2 regions of the Sphingobium sp. V4 genome follow, and region 1 is predicted to be linked to the other one. Evidence: riboswitches for the same ligand, from Rfam matches in the RefSeq annotation. Region 1 holds a riboswitch; the other holds the start of a gene.
The links. A riboswitch is a leader RNA that binds a small molecule or an ion and turns the genes downstream of it on or off. The one in region 1 is predicted to bind cobalamin.
Positions count from the first base shown of each region.

Region 2: another riboswitch for cobalamin. It lies ahead of K3M67_RS17290 (HoxN/HupN/NixA family nickel/cobalt transporter); the one in region 1 lies ahead of K3M67_RS07165 (TonB-dependent receptor plug domain-containing protein).

Region 1 covers NZ_CP081001.1:1,401,566-1,408,933, forward strand. Annotated here, with positions in the region: gene lipA (lipoyl synthase) at 1-176, opposite strand, end outside; gene K3M67_RS07145 (carbonic anhydrase) at 186-824, shown strand; gene K3M67_RS07150 (NYN domain-containing protein) at 839-1,612, shown strand; gene K3M67_RS07155 (acylphosphatase) at 1,612-1,893, shown strand; gene K3M67_RS07160 (TonB-dependent receptor plug domain-containing protein) at 2,018-4,021, opposite strand; cobalamin riboswitch at 4,376-4,597, shown strand; gene K3M67_RS07165 (TonB-dependent receptor plug domain-containing protein) at 4,782-6,707, shown strand; gene K3M67_RS07170 (ABC transporter substrate-binding protein) at 6,743-7,368, opposite strand, start outside.
Region 2 covers NZ_CP081002.1:352,019-359,386, reverse strand. Annotated here, with positions in the region: gene K3M67_RS17320 (LysR substrate-binding domain-containing protein) at 1-755, shown strand, start outside; gene K3M67_RS17315 (NAD(P)-dependent oxidoreductase) at 821-1,714, shown strand; gene K3M67_RS17310 (amidohydrolase family protein) at 1,784-2,809, shown strand; gene ligA (protocatechuate 4,5-dioxygenase subunit alpha) at 2,806-3,258, shown strand; gene K3M67_RS17300 (class III extradiol dioxygenase subunit beta) at 3,260-4,153, shown strand; gene K3M67_RS17295 (Gfo/Idh/MocA family oxidoreductase) at 4,244-5,182, shown strand; cobalamin riboswitch at 5,323-5,566, shown strand; gene K3M67_RS17290 (HoxN/HupN/NixA family nickel/cobalt transporter) at 5,722-6,768, shown strand; cobalamin riboswitch at 6,804-7,024, shown strand; gene cobW (cobalamin biosynthesis protein CobW) at 7,214-7,368, shown strand, end outside.

The DNA of each region.
Region 1 (7,368 bases):
CGCATCAGCTTGCGCGTCTCATGATAGGCGGGGCTGGTCGGAGCCTTGACGCGAATCCAGTCGGGCTTGCGGGCGCGTTCCGGCTTGGCGATGCCGGGAATGGGGGCGATGTCGGTCATGCGCCCCAGATAGCGATGCGCGGCCGCTCTTGCCAGCCCCCTATTTGTGCGGCACATCACGCGGCCATGACCGACTTTGCCGACATGCTCCAGGGCTATCACCGCTTCCGCGACACCGGCTGGAGCCAGCAGCGAGAGCGATGGGACGAACTGAACGAGGGGCAAAGCCCGAAGGTGATGGTGATCGCCTGTTCCGACAGCCGGGTCGATCCCGCGCAGATTTTCGACACCAGTCCCGGCCAGATTTTCGTCGTGCGCAATGTCGCCGCGCTGGTGCCGCCCTTCGAGACCAATCCGGGCCATCATGGCGTGTCGGCGGCGCTGGAATTTGCCGTGCAAGTGCTCAAGGTCGGCGAGATCGTCGTGATGGGCCATGGCAAATGCGGCGGTTGCAAGGCGGCGCTCAGCCATGACCTGAAGGATGCGCCTCCGGGCGAAGGCGGCTTCATCCACAACTGGATCGAATTGCTGGATGGCGCGCGCGAGACGGTGGTGGGCCGCTATGGCGAGCAGCGCGACCGCGACGTGGAGCGCGCGATGGAACTGGAGGCGGTCAAGGTCAGCCTCGCCAACCTGCGCACCTTTCCCTGCGTCCGGTCGAAGGAACGCAAGGGCGAACTGAAACTGGTCGGCAGCTTCTTCGCCATTTCGGACGGGCAACTGCACGTCCTGGATGAGGAAAGCGGCGCCTTCTCGCCTGCCTGAAGGGGTCAGCACCGATGGCGACACCGCTGGAAGGCCGGGGCAATATCGCCCTCCTGATCGATGCGGACAACGCGTCGGCGGCGCATTTCGACTCGGTCATGACCGTGCTGGCGGAGCTTGGCACCGTCAACATCCGCCGTGCCTATGGCAATTGGAGCAAGGCGACGCTGAAGGCCTGGGCGGCGCTGTCCATCACTCAGGCGATTGAGCCGCAGCAGCAGTTCGACCTCACCAGGGGCAAGAACGCCACCGACATGAAGATGACCATCGATGCGATGGACCTGCTGGCCAGCGGGCGCGTCGACGGTTTCGGCCTCATGTCCAGCGACAGCGACTTCACCCCGCTCGTCACGCGCCTGCGCCAGAACGGCATTCCCGTCTATGGCTTCGGCAATGCCAATACGCCGGAGGGCTTCCGCCGCGCCTGCACCCGTTTCATCGACGTCGCCGCGCTGGAGGCGGCCGAGGTGCCGGTGGCGAAGCCGGCCGCGAAGCGCACGGCCAAGGCCGCGCCTGCCAAGGCCGTGGCGGCCGAAACCGAAGACAGCAAGGCCAAGCCCGTCGATCCCGAGGTGGTGAAACTGCTCATCGACGCCTATGACGCAGTGAAGCGCGACGAAAAGGGCTTCGCCGCGCTGGGCAGCGTCGGCCAGCTGGCCGGCAACCGGTCCAGCTTCGACGCGCGCAACTATGGCTATAAACGCCTGTCGGATCTGGTCCGCGCCATCCCCAATTTCATCGTCGAGGTGCGCGAGGGCGGACAGACCTGGATCAAGCGGCTGCACTGATGCCGCTTGTCGCCCGCCGCCTGATGATCCACGGCCGGGTCCAGGGCGTCTGGTACCGCGCCTGGACGGTCGAGACGGCGCGCGGGCTGGGGCTGGTGGGCTGGGTCCGCAATCGAATCGACGGCTGCGTCGAGGCGCTGGTTCAGGGCGAGGCGGACCGGATCGACCGCTTCATCGCCCTGGCGCAGGATGGTCCGCCCGCAGCGCAGGTCGCGCGGATCGATGCCACGGATGCGCCGGTCGAACCGTTCCATGCGTTTGACAAGCGGGCGACGACCTGAACCTGACCGTCGCCGCGCGGGGGCACCTCATCCGGGCTTGAACCGGATGACGTCGCCAGGCGCCGCCTTCACGAAGGCCGGCGCGGGAGGGGAAATGCGAGTTCGGCGCTGTTGCCGCACTGGGTCAGCGGCTGAAGCTCAGGCCGATCCAGAGCGTGCGCGGCGTGCCGAGGTCGATCGATCCGCCCGCATTGCGGGTCACGATCTCCTCGTCGAACAGATTTTCGCCACGCGCCACTAAGCTCACGCCATGGCCGATTGGCAGACGCGCGACCGCATCCATGGTCAAGGCGTCGGGCAGGACGTCGCTTTGCAGATCATCCTCATATTGATCCGCGACATAGCGCAGGGTCGCCGACAGTGACGGCCCCTGCTGCGGCGCCCAGGCCAGCGTCGCGCTGGTGGCATGGCGCGGACTTTGCGCCGGCGTGAAGCCGTCAAAGGCCGCGCCGGGCGCATGGACCGTGCTGTGGCTATAGGCGTAGGAGGCCGACAGGCGGACATCGCCCAGGGCCGCCGCCGCCGTCAGTTCGATCCCCTTGGCGACGATCCGTTCGACATTCCGCCGCTGGCGGGTGATGCTGTCGATCGTCACATTGGCGATGGCGTCGTCCAGCCGATTGTAGAAAGCGGTCGCCGACAGGCTGATCCCCTCGGCCGGGGTCAGGTCGATCCCGGCTTCCGCCCCCTTCAGCTTTTCCGGCACCAGCGCATCGTTGGCCCGTGTCGTGATCGGAAAGACGACGAAGGGGCGATAAAGTTCATTCAGCGTCGGCAGGCGGAACCCGCTATAGGCCGCCGCCCGTAACGCCAGTGCGTCGCTGGCCTTGTAGAGCGCGCCCACCCGTCCCGACACTTCCCAGTTGGACCGGTCGGCAAAGTCCCCGCCAGTCGCCGCGCCGGTCGTGGCGCTCACCTGCCGGTAGAAGCCGTTGCGGATCGTCCAGCGATCCGCCCGCGCGCCGCCGGTCAGCACCAGTTTTCCGATGCTCCAGTCGTCCTCGACGAACAGGCCGGTCGTCCGCTGATCGCCACCGGCATGGCGCAGGAAGGTGCGCGGATTGCTGGCGATATTGGCGTTATAGGCGTCCTCGTACATGTCGCCGGTCGCAAAGCGCGTATCCGCGCCGATTCGCAGCACATGGTCGGCGCCCACCGGCGGCCGCAGTTCGATCTTGCCGCCAAGGCCGGTGGATGGCGTGTTGCGCTGGTCGAGCGACTTGCGGAAGCTGGAGGACGAAATGACGATGTTGGAGAAGTTGCGCGTTTGGATATAGGCCAGCGCATCGACCTGCCACGGCCCCCGCGAAATATAACGGATGCTGGCATCCTGCCCTTGGCTCATGCTGTCCGCGCCGACAAAGCGCAGCGTGCGCTTATCCTCGAACAGGGTTGCGCGGAATTGCAGTTCTGACGTGGCGCCGATCGGCGCGACGGCGCGCAGATTGGTCGACCAGCCATCATAGGCGGCCGGCATGGTCGCGGCGTTGCGCTGGCTCTTTGGCGTTGTCTGGAAACCATCGCCCCGGTCCCAGCGGCCCGACAGGGAGACATAGCCGCTGTCCAGGTCGGGCGTCACGGTCGCCGACAATTCGGTCGAATCGCGGCTGCCGTAGAAGGCGCTGGCGGCGACATCGGGCAACTGGTCGCGGGTCGCGCTCGCCATCTCGATCGTGCCGGCGACCGCGCCCGCTCCGAAGGCGCCGATGCCGCCTCCGCGGGTGACGCGCACCACCGACAGCCGTTCAGGAACAAGCGCGCTGAAGGGGATATAGCCGAAGAAGGGATCGGCGATCGGCACCCCGTCGAGCAGCATCAGCGTGCGGCTCGACGCATTGCCGCCCAGCGCGCGCAGCGTCGCGCCCTGATTGGACGGGTTGGAGGATCGGCTGTCCGACCGGCGGAACTGCTGGAAGCCGGCGACATCGCCCAGCACCGTCTCGATCCGCCCGGATGCGCTGTCCAGCAGCCGCTGCCGCTCGATCACCACCGATCCATAGGCCGGCGTGCCCGGCGGCAGGTCAAGCCCCGCGCCGGTCACGACGATGGACGGCGCATCCCCCGGCGCTTCGGCCCAAGCGACAGTCGGGACAGCCAACAACAGGATGGACAGACACGGCTTCTTCATGGCGCTCCCCTCGATTTGGCCCCCTTTGTGGTTTTTCACCGTTTTTGCAAACGGAAAGGGGCCGCTTGCGATATCCCTCTCCGGAGATGGCGGGCTTATGACGCTCGACGCCTTGCGGACTGAAACCGGCGAAATGCCGCATGAGAAGTTCGCTACGGCCCAATGCGTCCCATAGCCCGAAAAAGCACTGGATATTTTCGCGTCAGGATCTGGCCCGTGGAATGTCCAGCATATGGCGCCATTCGCCTTACATGTTTCCCGGGGTCCATAGCTGGGCTTCCAGCCCCCCAACGCGAAAGCCGTTTGCGAAAATGGCGCCCGGCGCTATGGGCAGGCGCGTGGGGAGCAGATGCGCCCCACATGATCGCGCCGGTGCCCCTCGGGGCTTGAATGGGAACATGGTGAGGCGGCTTCGTTCAGAGGTCGGCAAATCCAGGGCTGTCCCTGCAACTGTAAGCGGTGAGCGCGATGCACGGGTTCCGGAACGATCCGGGACGGCCACTGGGGAAACCTGGGAAGGTGTGCATCGCGCGACGACCCGTGAGCCAGGAGACCTGCCGGCGTGGGTCGCTCATTGTCCCAGGTCCAGGGAAAGGCCGGGGCACGGAGAATGTCCGTCGAGCGACGACCAAGCGGCGCGGGCCGCTTCGGCGCAGGGTATGCGGGCGCATGACGCCGGCTCGCCGGTCCTGCGCCGGTCGATCGCACGCTGCGCATCGGCAGGCCCCGCCTTCGTTGCCGGTGTTCGGAGGGGGCCTCCATGAAATTTGTCACGACCATTTCCCTGATTGCCATAACGGCGGCGGCGCCCGCGCTGGCGCAAGCGCCCGACGGCGAAGCCAGCGCCCTGCCCGGCGACGCGATCATCGTCACCGCGTCACGCTCCGGCGAGGGCGTGAAGGCGAGCCAGTTGGGCGCGTCCGTCACGGTGATCGACAATGCCACGCTGGAAGCGCGGCAGACGCGGATCGTGTCCGACGTGCTGCGCGACGTACCCGGCATCGCCGTCAGCCGCATCGGCGGGGTCGGTGGCCAGACTCAGGTTCGCCTGCGCGGCAGCGAATCCAACCATGTACTGGTGTTGATCGACGGCATCGAGGCGGCCGATCCCTATTATGGCGAATATGACTTCGGCACGCTGATCGCCGATCCGGCCGCCCGGATCGAGATATTGCGGGGCCAGCAATCCTCACTCTACGGCTCCGATGCGATCGGCGGCGTGATCAACTACATCACCCTGTCGGGCCGCGAAGCGCCGGGCATCAGGGGTCGGATCGAGGGCGGCTCCTTTGGCACCGTCAGCGGCGCGGCACGCGTCGCGGGCGCCGGCGACGCCCTCGATTATGCGCTGTCCGCGTCCTATTACGACACGGACGGCTATCCTACCGCGCGCGGCGGCAGCAGGGACATCGGCTCGCAAAGCCTGGGCACGAGCGGAAAGCTGAACTGGACGCCGACCGACAATATCAAGCTGACCGGCGTGGTACGCTACAGCCTGACCAAGGCGGACACCAACAACAGCGAATTCGATCCGTCCAGCCCGCTCTTCGGCTACACCGTCGACAGCCCCGGCGTGCGGTATCGTAACGAAGCGCTCTATGGCTTGCTTTCGGCGCAGATCACGGGACTGGACGGTCGTTGGATCAGCACCTTGTCGGGCCAGTTCGCGGACACTACGCGCAAGGGCTATGCCTCCTATGGTTTCGACTATGGCGACAAGGGACGGCGCTATAAAGGCTCCCTCACCTCCAGCCTGACACTGGGCACCGAGGCGGTCACGCACCGTATTACCGGCGCTGTCGATGTGGAGCGGGAAAGCTTCCGCAACCTGTCGAGCTTCGCTTTCATGGGCAAGCGGCATACCGACAATCTGGGCGTGGTCGGCCAGTATGAACTGACGGCGGGCGGCCTCTCGCTCGGCGGTTCGGTGCGCTATGACGAAAATGACCGGTTCGACGACACCACGACCTGGCGGGTCCAGGGCAGCTATCTGCTGCCCACGGGCACGCGCATCCGCGCCGCCTATGGTACAGGCGTCAAGAACCCGGGCTATTACGAACTTTATGGCTATATGGACGGCACCTATATCGGCAACCCGAACCTGAAGCCGGAAAAGTCAGAAGGCTGGGAGGCGGGATTGGAGCAGAGCGTCGGTGGCTGGGCGACGATCAGTGCGACCTGGTTCGATTCCACGCTGAACAATGAAATCTATACCTCCTATCCCGCACCGGCCTATGTCGCGACGCCCGCCAACCGCGACACGAAGAGCAAGCAGCATGGCATCGAAGCGTTCGTCAGCGCCCAGCCCCTGCCGCAACTGCGCTTCGACCTGGCCTATACCTGGCTGAAGGCGAAGGAGGATGGCGTCCGCGAAATCCGCCGGCCGAGGCATGTCGCGAGCGTCAACACCACGGTGACGAGTGCCGACCAGCGCTTCGCGACCACGCTGACGATCCGCTATAACGGCAGGACGACCGACACCGCCTATACCGATCCCAGCTATGTCCCCGTGACCGTGTCGATGCGGGAATATGTGCTGGTAAACCTCAGCCTCGACTACCGGGTGTCCCGCAATGTGGCGCTGTTCGGCCGGATCGAGAACCTGGCGGACGAGCAATATGAGGAAGTGTTCAGCTTCGCGACCGCCGGTCGCGCTGCCTATGGCGGCGTGCGGCTGACCTTCTGATGACAGGGACGTCGCGCCATCGCTCCGGAAGCCTGTCAGCGATGCGCGCCGTCCAACCGCATGATCTGATCCGCCATGCTACGCGCCGCGCGCGTGTAGCTGGGACCGCCGCACACCGTCCAGGCCTGTGGGATACTTATGCGTGGAATGTCGCGCAGCGCGGGATGGTGCAGCATTTCGCTGCCCTGATCGGTGATGCGGTCGGTCGCGCTTTCCACGATCAGGAAATCGGGCCGGGCGGCCACCATTTCCTCCAGGCTGACCTGCGCCAGCGCCGGCTTCCCCAGTTTTGCGGCAAGGTTCACCAGCCCCATGCGCTGCATCAGGTCGTCGATCAGCGTGCCGGTGCCGGTCATGAAGCCGCGTCGCTGATAATAGGCGGCGACCCGTCCCGCGCCCGGACGAGGCAGATCGGCGAGTTCGCGCTGCATCCGGGCGATCATCGCCTCCCCCCTGTCACGATGCCCAACCGCGGCTGCGGTCGTGCGGATCGAACGGTAAATGTCGCCCAGTCGGTCGGCGCTCTCAAGATCAAGTGTCCTCACGTCACGATCGAGACCCGTCAGAACCGCGTTGCCGCGCGCCGGCATACCCGCCACCAGATCGGGGCCGATGGTCAGTATCTGCTCGGCGGAATGGGTGAGGATCGGCAATCCGCGCG
Region 2 (7,368 bases), on a different replicon from region 1:
ACCGGCGAGGTCGGGGCGTGATGCTGACCAAGGCCGGCACGACGCTGGCCCAGCGGCTGCGACTGGCGCTGGCGGAATTGCGACAGGGGCTGGAGGAACTGGCCGACCTGAAGGGCGAGGAAGGCGGGCGCATCCTGGTGGGCGCGATGCCGCTGTCCCGCGCGCGCTTGTTGCCGGAGGCCATCGCCCGCTTCCGGTCGGACTTCCCGCAAGTCGACATATCGGTCCATGAGGGATCCCATGCGGAGTTGGTCGGGCCGCTGCGCGACGGCGAAATCGACATGATGATCGGTGCGTTGCGCGACCCGGCCATGGAACTGGACCTGGGCCAGCAATCCTTGTTCGAGGATCGGCCGACCATATTGGCGCGGCGCGGCCATCCGCTGGAAGCGGGGTGGGACGCCGATGCGCTGCGCCGTTTCCCCTGGATACTACCGCCCGAAGGGACGCCGCTGCGGCAATTGTGGCGGGCGATGTTTGCTGAATTGGGCGGTGGCCTGCCAGCCGTGCCGATCGAGTGCGGGTCGGTGATGACGATCCGGCAATTGCTGGTCGGCGGCGATTATCTGACCCTGCTGTCGCATGATCAACTGGCGCTGGAACTGGAGGTCGGGTTGTTGGCGGACATTGGCCCGGCGCCAGGGGCGATCAGCCGGACGATCGGATTGACGACGCGGGGCGATTGGCGCCCGACCCGGCTCCAGCGGCAGTTCATGGAAGCCGTGGAAGCATCCGCCAGAGCAATGACTTCGTAAATTCTTATGAAGCAATGGCGGATTCGATTGGCGGGCTTTGGCGCGATGCGGCATCCGATGTCGCCATGGAGCAGGAAGTTGGTCTGATCGGGTTCGGTGAAGCGGGGTCCACCTTTGCGCGAGCGGGGGACTGGGCCGCGGCCGCCCACGTGTTCGACATACAGACGGACGATGCGACGGCGCGTGACGCGATGCTGGCGGCTTATGCCGAGGCTGGCGTGCTGCCCGCCCGTTTTCTCGAGGACGCGCTGGACGGGGTTTCGCTGGTGCTGTCGCTGGTGACGGCCGACCAGGCACTGGCCGTGGCGCAAGCGGCGGCGGCGCTGATCGTGCCCGGCACGCTCTATTGCGATCTAAACAGTGTTGCGCCGCAGACCAAGCAGGCAGCGGCGCAGGCGATCGAGGCGGCGGGTGGACATTATGTCGACGTGGCGGTGATGGCGCCGGTCGATCCGGCGCGATTGAACGTGCCTTTGCTGCTGAGCGGCACGCGGGCTGGCGACGCGGAGGCGCGGCTGCGGGCGCTGGGCTTCGGCAAGACCCGCGTCGTGGGCGCGGATGTCGGGCGGGCTTCGTCGATCAAGATGATCCGGTCTGTCATGGTCAAGGGGATCGAGGCGCTGACGGCCGAATGCGTGCTGGCGGCGGCGCAAGCCGATGTGCTGGACGAGGTGCTGGCATCGCTCGACGCGAGCGAGAAGGCGCGGCCCTGGGACGAACGCGCGGATTACAATCTCGACCGGATGCTGGTGCATGGCACGCGCCGGGCCGCCGAGATGGACGAAGTGGTCAGGACGCTGGAGGGCCTGGGTACCGGCGCCGCGATGACGCGCGGCACGGTCGCGCGGCAGCGGGCGATCGGCGGGCTGGGCGTGAAGGCGCCGCCCGAAGGGTTGGGCGCGAAGATTGGGGTGATTTCTGCCCCTGCGCCTCTTCTGAACCCGGCTTCGCGGGAATGACGGAATTTGCTGGGCGGGCGTGGTGCACCTGCGCTGGGCCGACGGATAAAGGTTGAGGAAAGAGACGCGATGAGCCTGATTATCGATTGCCACGGTCATTATACCGTATTGCCCAAGGGGCATGACGCCTGGCGCGAGGAGCAGAAGGCGGCGTTCAAGGCTGGTACGCCATGCCCGCCCTATCCCGAGATCAGCGACGCCGAGATTCGCGAGACGATCGAGGCGAACCAGTTGCGTCTCATCAAGGAACGTGGCGCCGATCTTACCATCTTCTCGCCGCGGGCGTCGGCGATGGCGCCGCATGTCGGCGATGAGGCGATGGCGAAGGAGTGGGCGATCCGCTGCAACGACCTGATCGCCCGCGTGGTGGCGATGTTCCCCGAAACCTTCGTTGGCGTGTGCATGTTGCCCCAGTCGCCCAAGGCGGACATGAGCAACAGCATTGCGGAGCTGGAACGCTGCGTCAACGAACTGGGCTTTATCGGCTGCAACCTCAATCCCGATCCGGGCGGCGGGCATTTCACCCATCCGCCGCTGACGGACAAATACTGGTATCCTTTCTACGAGAAGATGGTCGAGCTGGACGTGCCGGCGATGATCCATGTGTCGGGCAGCTGTAATCCGGCTATGCACGCCACCGGCGGCTATTATATCGCCGCCGACACCATCGCGTTCATGCAGTTGCTGGAAGGTGACCTGTTCAAGGATTTCCCGACGCTGCGCTTCATCATCCCGCATGGCGGCGGCGCGGTCCCCTATCATTGGGGGCGATATCGTGGTCTGGCAGACATGCTCAAGAAGCCCGATCTGTCGACGCACCTGATGAACAATATCTTCTTCGACACCTGCGTCTATCATCAGCCGGGCGTGGACCTGCTGGCCGACGTGATCGAGAACAAGAATATATTGTTCGGGTCGGAAATGGTGGGCGCGGTGCGCGGCATCGACCCGACCACCGGCTTCTATTTCGACGACACCAAGCGCTATGTCGATGCGCTGGAGATCAGCGATGAGGAACGCGCCGCGATCTTCGAGGGCAATGCCCGCCGCGTCTTCCCGCGCCTCGACGCCAAATTGAAGGAGAGGGGAATATGATAACAGAAGATCCCAAGCATCAGGATATTCACGAATATCTGGCCGAGTTCGAGGATATTCCGGGAACCCGTGTCTACACTGCCAAGCGCGCGCGGCAGGGCTATCACATGAACCAGTTTGCGATGAGCCTGATGAAGGCGGAGAATCGGGAGCGGTTCAAGGCCGACGAGCGCGCCTATCTGGACGAATGGCCGCTGAGCGAGGAGCAGAAGCAGGCGCTGCTGGACCGGGACTATAATCGATGCCTCGATCTGGGCGGCAATGTCTATTTCCTGTCCAAGCTGTTTTCGACCGACGGGATTCCGTTCGCCGAGGCGGTCAGCACCATGACCGACATGGCGTTCCCCGAATATCGGGAGATGATGATGAAGGGCGGACGCTCGCCCGAGGGCGTGCGGTCGATCAAGGCCAATGAAGCGGCGGCTGCCGCCAAGAAAGAGGATCGCTGAGATGGCACGGATTACTGCTGGCGTGGCGTCGAGCCATGTGCCGCTGCTGGGCGTGGCGTCCGACTTCAACAAGGATCGCGACGATTATTTCGGTCCGATCTTTGCCGGTTATGACTGGACCCGCGAATGGGAAAAGGCGGAAAAGCCCGATGTCGTGATCCTGGTCTATAATGACCATGCGTCCGCCTTCGACATGAAGATCATCCCGACCTTCGCGATCGGTTGTGGCGAGCGCTACAAGTCGGCCGACGAAGGCTGGGGGCCGCGCGCCGTGCCGGACGTGGAGGGGCATCCCGACCTTGCATGGCACATGGCGCAGAGCCTGATCCTGGACGAGTTCGACATGACCATCATCAACGAGATGGATGTCGATCATGGCCTGACGGTGCCGCTTTCCATGATGTTCGGCAAGCCCGATGCCTGGCCCTGCAGGGTCGTGCCGCTGGCGGTCAATGTCGTCACCTATCCGCCGCCGTCAGGCAACCGTTGCTGGGCGCTGGGCGAGGCGATCCGCAAGGCGGTCGAGAGCTTCCCCGAGGATCTGAACGTCCAGATCTGGGGCACGGGGGGCATGAGCCACCAGTTGCAGGGCGCGCGCGCGGGGCTCATCAACAAGGAATGGGACAATATGTTCCTGGACGGGCTGATCGGCGAGAGCGATCATCTGCGCCGGATTCCACATATCGAATATCTGCGCGAGACGGGCAGCGAAGGCATCGAGATGGTGATGTGGCTCATCATGCGCGGGGCGCTGGGCAAGAAGACCCGTGCACTGCACCGCCATTATCATGTGCCCTGTTCCAATACCGCGATCGGCCACCTGGTGCTACGCCCGGATAATGGCGAAGGGCTGGACATGACCGGCAGCGGCGTGGCGGCGATCGCGGCGGAGTGAGGATCAGGCGGGAGAGTGCGGCATATGCCTCACTCCCCCCACCCCCAACCCTCCCCTGAAGGGGAGGGGCCAATAATGGAGTAGTTTCCCATGCGTATAGCCCTGGCTGGTGCCGGCGCCTTTGGCGAAAAGCATCTTGATGGCCTCAAGAATATCGACGGCGTGACCGTCACGTCGATCATCGGCCGCGAACTGGACGCGACGAAGAAGGTCGCGGAGAAATATGGCATCGGCCATGTGACGACCGACCTGAACGAAACGCTGGCGCGCGATGACGTCGACGCGGTGATCCTCTGCACGCCGACGCAAATGCACGCGGCCCAGGCGATCGCGTGCATGGATGCGGGCAAGCATGTCGAGGTCGAGATTCCGCTGGCCGACAGCTGGAAGGATGCACAGGCGGTGCTGGCCAAGCAGCAGGAAACCGGCCTTGTCTGCATGGTCGGCCACACCCGCCGCTTCAACCCGTCGCACCAGTTCGTCCACAACCGCATCAAGGCGGGCGAGTTCAACGTCCAGCAGATGGACGTGCAGACCTATTTCTTCCGTCGCAAGAATATCAATGCGAAGGGCGAACCGCGCAGTTGGACCGACCATCTGCTGTGGCACCATGCGGCGCACACGGTCGACCTGTTCGCCTATCAGGCGGGCAAGATCGTGTCGGCGCACGCCATGCAGGGACCGATCCACCCGGACCTTGGCATCGCCATGGACATGTCGATCCAGCTGAAGAGCGAGACGGGTGCGATCTGCACCCTGTCGCTGTCGTTCAACAATGACGGTCCGCTCGGCACCTTCTTCCGCTATATCGGCGACACCGACACCTATATCGCCCGTTACGACGATCTGGTGAACGGCAAGGAAGAGCCGATCGACGTGTCGAAGGTCGCGGTATCGATGAACGGCATCGAATTGCAGGACCGCGAATTCATCAGCGCCATCCGCGAAGGCCGCGATCCCAATTCGAGCGTCGCCAAGGTGTTCGATTGCTATCGCGTGCTGGGCGAGCTGGAACAGCAGCTCGGCTGAGCTTGAAATCCCTTCGGGGTCGCAAGGAAGGGCGTGGCGGGTGACCGCTGCGCCCTTTTTGTGTTGCGCCTGCTATCGATGCAGCTTGGCAACGCGATGCGCCCAAGCTATGCCTCAGCCCGGCCGGTGGAGACGATCCGCCGGTCGTTGATCGCGCCGGTGCCCTTGCGAAGGGGCTGAAAATGGGAATGCGGTGAGAAGGGCTGGCTCCTTCGATTCCGCGGCTGTCCCTGCAACTGTGAGCGGTGAGCATGTTGCATAGGCTTTTCTGAAACAGGGAAAGCAGCCACTGGGCCGGACGCTAAATCATGCGAGGCCTGGGAAGGCCATGCAGCATCGCTATGACCCGCGAGCCAGGAGACCTGCCGGCGTCTGGTCGCTCTTGCCTGGTCCAGGGGATGGCCGTGGCACGGTATGCTCCGTCTGAGCGACGAAGAAGCGGCGGGGGCCGCATTGATGACGCGCGTCTGCGCCGGATGGCGTCCGGCGGAGCGCGCGGCCCCTGTCATGTCGCGCGACGCCGGAGTGTCTGTTCTGCCATGGTCCATCCCGAAATATCTTCCGCGCCGCGCCTGCGGCATCGCGTCACCGGGCTGATGGGCGCGCTGGTCGCGGCCAATGTCGCCGTCTGGCTCTGGGCCATCGCCCAGTTTCATGCCCAGCCGCTGATGCTGGGGACGGCGCTGCTGGCCTGGGGACTGGGCCTGCGCCATGCGGTCGATGCCGATCATATCGCGGCGATCGACAATGTGACGCGCAAGCTGATGCAGGACGGGCAGCGGCCCATTACCGTGGGTTTCTGGTTCGCGATCGGCCATTCCGCGATCATCGCCGTCGCCTCCGTCACCATCGCTCTCACCGCCAGCGCCCTGTCGCGCTTCGAGAGTTTCCGCGAGATCGGGGGCGTGGTCGCGACCAGCGTGTCGGCGCTGTTCCTGTTCACCATCGCGGTGATGAACCTGATGATCCTGCGGTCGGTATGGAAGAGCTTCGCCCATGTCCGAGCCGGCGGCGCCTATGTGGAGGAGGATCTGGACCTGCTGCTGGGCAATCGCGGCCTGCTGTCCCGCCTGTTCCGCCCGATGTTTCGGCTGGTCCGCCGCAGCTGGCACATGGCGCCGCTCGGCTTCCTCTTCGGGCTGGGGTTCGACACGGCCACGGAAGTCGCGATCCTCGGCCTGTCGGCGAGCCAGGCGGCGGATGGCGTGGCGATCGGCACGGTCTTGGTGCTGCCGGCGCTGTTCGCGGCGGGCATGGCGCTGGTCGACACGGCTGATGGCGTGGTGATGCTGGGCGCCTATGAATGGGCCTTCGTCAAGCCGATCCGCAAACTTTATTATAACATCACCATAACCCTGATCTCGGCCTTGGTCGCAATCGTCATTGGCGGGATCGAGACGATGGCGCTGGTGGGCGACAAGCTGGGACTGGACGGAGCGCCCTGGCGGATAGCCGCGGACCTGGGCGAGCATTTCAACAGCCTGGGCTTCGCCATCATCGGCCTGTTCGTCCTGTGCTGGGCGCTCAGCTTCGGGATCTACCGCTGGAAGCGCTTTGACGAGATCGAGGTGCGGGTCGCGGGCTGAACGCCATTGGCTTGGACCGAATTTTGGTCTAGGGCAGGCTCATAGATCGCGCCGGTGCCCCGCGAGGGGCTTCAAATAGGAATGCGGTGCGAGGGGCCTGTCCCCTCAATTCCGCGGCTGTCCCTGCAACTGTAAGCGGCGAGCGCGATGCACATGTCCTCTTGTCGAGGGCGGCCACTGGACCCACTGGTCTGGGAAGGCGTGCATCAAGCCTTGACCCGCGAGCCAGGAGACCTGCCGGCGTCTGGTCGCTCTTGCCCTGGTCCAGGGGATGGCCGCGGCACGGTAGGTTCTTCCGTCTGAGCGACGAAGCTGTGCGGCTGGGGCTGCACGGTGCGGGATGCCGGGCGCGGTCGCGCCCGCCCGTCGTCGCGCGCCGGCTGGCGTCCAGGAAGGGCGTCGGCAAGCCCCCGCCCGTCGTCGTTCCGGCGCGCGGGAGAATGATATGGCCGATTTGGCCAAGCTGCCGGTCACGATCGTCACCGGCTTTCTGGGCGCGGGCAAGACCACGCTCATCAGCCATCTGATCCGCAATGCGGGCGGGCGGCGGCTGGCGGTCGTCGTCAATGAATTCGGCACGCTGGGCGTCGATGGCGACAT